2 regions of the Colwellia aquaemaris genome follow, and region 2 is predicted to be linked to the other one. Evidence: predicted binding sites of a transcription regulator. Region 2 holds the regulator's gene; the other holds the start of a gene.

Region 1 (3,202 bases), on a different contig from region 2:
GACAGTCTTTATCAAGTGAGTGAGCACCAAACCTACGATCGCCACCTTATTAACCCTATTTTTGATCGTGATGGTGAAAGCACCGACCATGGTATTGTTAGCGTAACGTTAACCTTAAGATCTTAATAATGGCGCTACTGCCAATAGATTTTACTAACCCAACTAACCACAAATAGGCTAAAATAGTTGGCTATTTGTATCTGCTTTGAACCTTAATATTAATGACTTCTGCTACTATGCCAACTAACTTTGAACAGCTTTGCCTTATTTCCCCGATATTGGATCGACTAGCTGAATTAGAATACAAAACGCCAACTCCAATTCAGGCACAAGCCATTCCAAGTATATTGCAAGGTGAAGATTTAATTGCGGGGGCAAATACTGGCTCAGGTAAAACAGCCGCTTTTGCCTTGCCAATGTTACAGCAGCTAGCAAAAAGCACGCTAACAAAAAGCAATAATCAACAAGGCAACTTTGTATCGGGTTTAATTTTAGTACCAACACGAGAACTCGCGAAACAAGTGGCAGATAGCATAAAATCTTATGCAGTACATTTTAACGGTGAAATAAAAACCACCGTTGTATTTGGTGGCGTTTCGGCTAATACGCAAATGCTGGCATTACGCGGCGGCACTGATATTTTAGTGGCAACACCGGGTCGGTTACTTGATTTAGTTTCTAGTAACGCCATTAAACTTAACAAGGTGAAAACCTTAGTACTTGACGAAGCCGACCGCATGCTAAGCTTGGGTTTCACAGAAGAATTATCAGAAATATTGTCGTTATTACCTAAGCAAAAACAAACTTTATTGTTTTCGGCAACTTTCCCTGAGCAAGTACAAGTATTAACGCAAGAACTACTGAACGAGCCTGTTGAAATACAATTACAAAGTGCTGAAGCTAGTACCTTAGTACAGCGTGTTTTTACTGTTAATAAAGGTGAGAAAACCGCGGTACTTGCAGATATGATCAAGCAACAGCAATGGCGACAAGCACTTGTTTTTGTTAACGCAAAAAACAACTGCAATCATTTAGCTAAAAAGCTGTCAAAGCGCGGTATTATTGCAGAAGTATTTCATGGTGACAAAGGACAGGGCGCTCGTAACAGAGTGCTCGATGGATTTAAATCAGGTGAAATAGATGTACTAATTGCCACAGACATTGCCGCTCGCGGGCTTGATATTGAAAAACTGCCAGTGGTAATAAATTTCGACTTACCAAGAAGCCCTGCAGACTACATGCACCGCATTGGCCGAAGCGGTCGTGCCGGTGAAGTGGGTTTAGCTATATCACTTATCGATTATAAAGATTATCACCACTTTAAAGTTATCGAAAAGAAAAACAAAATAAGACTTGAACGCGAACAAGTTGTTGGGTTTGAGGTTGATGAAATTATCACCCAGGCGCATATAGAGGCAAGCAAACCAAAAGCAAAACCTGCGGGCACAGGCAAGAAAAAAGGTAAAAATAAAACCACAATAAATGCCGATATTTGGTTGAATAATTCATAAGTTGTTTTTGGTAAAATATGTGGTTGTGCGAGAGTTCAAACTAGAAAAGGCAATACTCGTTCATTTTAAATAAAGGTTATGGTGAGGCTTAAAAGCCCTTATTAAATAGGTTACCAATAATGCTAACTATAGTTCTATATAGTTCTAGTTGACTAAGGTCAACTAGTGGGCCTATTCAGATTCAAAAAGGCAAGGTTAGTAGTAATATAATTGTCCTTTTACCAAAACCTAAGTAGCCACCATGATAGTTGATCTAAATAGCCGTTACGGCTTAAATCCTGCCCACAGCGAAGTTGTTGAAGCCTGCAAAATTATAAAACCGTGCGATACCCTAGATATGGGCTGCTCAAACGGTCGTAATGCCATCTACCTTGGTCAACACGGTTATAATGTTACAGGCATAGACGCTAACCCTAGCGCTATTGATATGCTAAAAAGCATTATTAATGAGCAAGGTTTTAACAATGTTAAAGCGAAAATATACGATATTAACAATGCCAATCTTAGCGAAAATTACGGCTTTATTTCTTGTACCGTCACCCTAATGTTTATTGAGCCGTCTCGCGTTGAAGCCGTTATTGCTGACATGCAGAATTCTACTTTACCTGGTGGTTATAACCTCATTGTTTGTGCTATGAATACTGAGCAGCATCCATGCCCAGCACCATTCCCATTTACCTTAAAAGTAGGGCAGCTGCGCGAAGCGTATCAAGGCTGGGAAATGATCAAATATAATGAAGATGTTGGTACTATGCACAACGGCGCAAAACTACAGTTTGCAACTATGCTAGCGAAAAAGCCTAGCTAAGCAATTTAAGTGGTTCAATACGTTTTACTTAGCGATATATCGAAATCTACATTGTATATTAGTGAGACTTCTCAGTAATTACATTCATTGCTCGACAAATATCATGACAGAAACATTTAAGAGATTGAGTTTCATATAATATCTGGTAACTTATTGAATATCGCAGTGGCCGTTATTAGTCAGACGCATACATAATAAGCTGTTATGTGTATTGTCGAGTTGAGAGTATATGGAAATAATTTTAGTTGGCATTACTTTGCTTACCATGAAAATCGCTGAAGCATACTGTGAAAAATATAATCCCACTACGAAGAAATGTATAGTTATTGGGTTGGGTTCACTTATTTCAGTTTCATTGGTTATAAGTGCTCCTATTGCTTATTATGTGCGTATTAATAACCCTGAGCCTCTTGCTGAACATAATTTATATATAACTTTAGCTTCACTTGTTGTAGTGTGCTTTGGTTCAGCTTATCGTTGCGCAATACATGCAAGTGATTGAATACAAATAACAAGTTGTTCAAGGGGGACAAAAAACTGTTGGCTTTTGCTCCTGCGTCGCTTATTTCAGCCAACAATTATTTGCCTCATAAAGAGGCGTTGAAACATAAGGAGAGTATTGTGATAAACAAAGGGAGTTGCTTGTGTAATCAAGTTCAATATGAAATTGATGGTGAATTTGAAGATGTACTAAATTGTCATTGTAGTATGTGTCGTAAATTACACGCTTCAGCGTTTAGAACTAGAGCAAAAATTACCACTGAAAGTTGGAAAACGATCCAAGGTGATAAATTTATTAAATTCTATGAATCTTCTCCAGGTGAGCATAAAGGTTTTTGTTCTGAGTGTGGTTCTAGCTTATTTACTAAATTTGATGAATATC
Region 2 (3,202 bases):
GCAATACAATCACAATTACACTTAAGCCAAGTACAAGCGAATTTATCAGCACAAGACAAAGTAAACGCGATTAAGCAACAGCAATTATCACATAATGTTGCCATGATTGGCGATGGTGTAAATGATACGCCAGTATTAGGAGCCGCACACCTATCAATTGCTATGGGTAGCGGTACCGATATTGCGAAAAATGGCGCCGATGTTATATTGCTCAACAATAAACTTGCCTGTGTTAAAACCTTAAGAGAAGTATCTGAACGCACAACTGTAATTGTAAAACAAAATTATCTTTGGGCGTTTGGGTACAATGCCATCGTTTTACCATTGGCGGTTATGGGCTATATTGCACCATATATGGCAGTAATAGGCATGTCGGCTAGTTCAATTTTAGTGGTAAGTAATTCTTTAAGGCTATTAAAAAAATGAGCGTAATTTATGTATTAATCCCCATTGCTATTTTACTCACCGCAATAGGTATTTATATTTTCTTTTGGGCGGTTAAAACCGAGCAATTTGATGATCTTGAAAAACAAGGTATGAGTATTTTGTTTGATGACGCCAATGATAAAAAAGAGAATAACGCACAACAAAAATCGGAGTCAGCTAACAATCAAACTGATGTTAAAACTACCTCCAAACTTGACGGCAAGAATAATGTCACAAACAAGTAATAACTAAAGCCATGAACCTCGATTACTTTTCTGCCTTTATTATCGGCTTATTGGGCTCAGGTCATTGCATCGTTATGTGCGGCGGCATTAGCACTATGCTCACCACGGCCATTTCCCAAACGGCTGAGAATAAAAAATACCGTATAGTATTTTCCTATAACCTTGGCAGAATTGTTTCTTATAGTTTAATTGGTGGCTTAGTAGCACTTACCAGTTCAATGGCGGCAAAAAGTATTGGCTTTCCTGTTGTTGCACTAAAATCAATTGCGGGCATATTTTTAATTTTACTCGGCCTTTATTTAGGACAATGGCTAATGTGGTTAAGCCATATTGAGCATTTAGGTAAAAAGCTCTGGCAGTATATATCGCCAAATACGAAAAAATTTATTCCTATTAAAAACAATCGCAGTGCTTTTGCATTAGGCGCGTTATGGGGCTGGCTGCCTTGTGGCTTAGTTTATTCAACATTAACTTGGTCGTTGGCCAGTGCAAACGCAATTAATGGTGCACTAATTATGTTTTTCTTTGGACTTGGCACTTTACCTGCTTTGCTGTCAGTATCTTTAGGGACAATTAGCGTCAAGTCCCTATTAGGTAACGCTCTCTTTAGAAAGTCAGCCGCCGTTTTACTGATTTTATACGGTATTTATACTATACTTATTGCATATCTATAACGCATCTAATATGATCCTAATCATTAAAATGCAAAATTTATATAGGTTACTATGAGTAATAAATCGTGTACAGGTCAGCAACATATTCACTGCCAAAACTGTAGTATTAGCGAGCTATGTCTGCCGTTTTCCCTAAATGATAAAGAGCTAGATACGTTAGATAATATTATTGATCGTAAGCGCCCTATTCATAAAGGCGAGCAGATCTTCAATGATGGTCAACCTATGCATGCACTTTACGCTATTCGTTCTGGTACTTTTAAAACTTATACGGTCAACGAGCAAGGTGAAGAGCAAATTACCGGTTTTCATTTAGCCGGTGACTTATTGGGTTTTGACGCTATCGCTAATGCTGAGCATCCAAGCTTTGCTAAAGCACTTGAAACCTCTATGGTATGTGAAATTCCTTACAACACGCTGGATAGCTTGTCTAACAGCATGCCAAAATTGAAAAAGCAAATTTTACGTATGATGAGTACGGAAATTCGCGGTGATCAAGAAATGCTAACGCTACTTAACCGTAAAAATGCCGAACAACGCTTAGCAACGTTTATTAGCACATTAAGTAGTCGCTACCATGCTCGTGGCTTATCTGCATCTGAGTTTCGTTTATCAATGACCCGTAGCGATATTGGTAACTATATTGGCTTAACGGTTGAAACTATCAGTCGTTTACTTAACCGTTTTCACAAAAATGGTTTAATTCAGGTTGACGGCAAGTTAATAACTATTCTTGATATCGACAAATTAAACGAGTGCGCGGCACTTTAATCTCCTTCCTTACATTACCTTAAACTTCCTTATTTAAACATTTCACGCTATGCTTAGCGTGAAATGTTGTTTATATTTGATACGATAATAAATTGATTTAAAACAACTATTATTGTTTCAAACTATTCTATTGTTATAGCTACAGCAGATAATTGATAAAGGAATTAGATATGGATAAGTATCAAAAAATACTCGCTATTGTTGATCCAACAACAGAAGATCAAAAAGCGCTAAAGCGTGCTATAGAATTAGCCCGTAAAACTGGCGCTAACATTACTGCATTTTTGACCATATACGATTTTTCTTATGAAATGACTACTATGTTATCAAGTGATGAACGTGAGGCCATGCGTCAATCCGTTATCAATGACAGAACCCAATGGCTACAAACATTACTTGCAGAGCTCGATTTACATGGCTTAAACGTAGATTGTCGTGTGATATGGCATAACCGTCCATTCGAGCAAATTATTGAGCAAGTATTAAAAAATGGCTACGACATAGTGATTAAAGGGACGCACCAGCACGATAAGTTAAAGTCGGTAATTTTTACACCAACTGACTGGCATCTTTTGCGTAAGTGCCCTTGCCCTGTGTTGTTAGTAAAAGAACATTTATGGCCTGACAATGGCAACATAGTAGCAGCGCTAAATATTGGTAGTGACGAAGAAGAGCACAGTTCACTTAATGACAAAATTACTGCTGAAGCTAAACAACTAACAAAAGTGATGAAAGCCAACTTACACTTAGTTAACTCTTTTCCCGGCACGCCAGTTAATATTGCCATTGAAATTCCAGAGTTCAATGCCAGCGATTACAACCGTTCAATGCAAAAACATCATGAGAATGCCATGAAAGCGCATGCAAGCGCGTTTAACATTGCTGAAGAAAACACCCATATAAAAGAAGGTTTGCCTGAAGACGTTATTCAAAGTGTGGCGGACACCCTAGACGCCGAGTTAGTTATTTTGGGTACCGTAGGCCGAACCGGCTTATCAGCGGCACTTATTGGCAACACAGCCGAACATGTCATTGATCGCTTAAACTGTGATGTATTGGCATTAAAACCTGAAGGTTATATTTCAC

The links. The regulator FNR, encoded in region 2, switches genes on or off when oxygen is low (the NO sensors DNR and NnrR bind a similar motif). The targets are predictions, from matches to a motif close to TTGATCTAGATCAA.
Region 1: a site for FNR is predicted at 1,660-1,673, ahead of tehB (tellurite resistance methyltransferase TehB). Genes of this name have one in related genera too.

The regions. Positions count from the first base shown of each region.
Region 1 is NZ_BAAJLV010000005.1:224,337-227,538, reverse strand. Features, by position in the region: gene AC27HL_RS15255 (endonuclease/exonuclease/phosphatase family protein) at 1-126, shown strand, start outside; gene AC27HL_RS15250 (DEAD/DEAH box helicase) at 222-1,511, shown strand; gene tehB (tellurite resistance methyltransferase TehB) at 1,753-2,319, shown strand; gene AC27HL_RS15240 (hypothetical protein) at 2,549-2,821, shown strand; gene AC27HL_RS15235 (GFA family protein) at 2,962-3,202, shown strand, end outside.
Region 2 is NZ_BAAJLV010000004.1:191,325-194,526, forward strand. Features, by position in the region: gene AC27HL_RS12740 (heavy metal translocating P-type ATPase) at 1-426, shown strand, start outside; gene ccoS (cbb3-type cytochrome oxidase assembly protein CcoS) at 423-671, shown strand; gene AC27HL_RS12750 (sulfite exporter TauE/SafE family protein) at 683-1,345, shown strand; gene fnr (fumarate/nitrate reduction transcriptional regulator Fnr) at 1,397-2,116, shown strand; gene uspE (universal stress protein UspE) at 2,287-3,202, shown strand, end outside.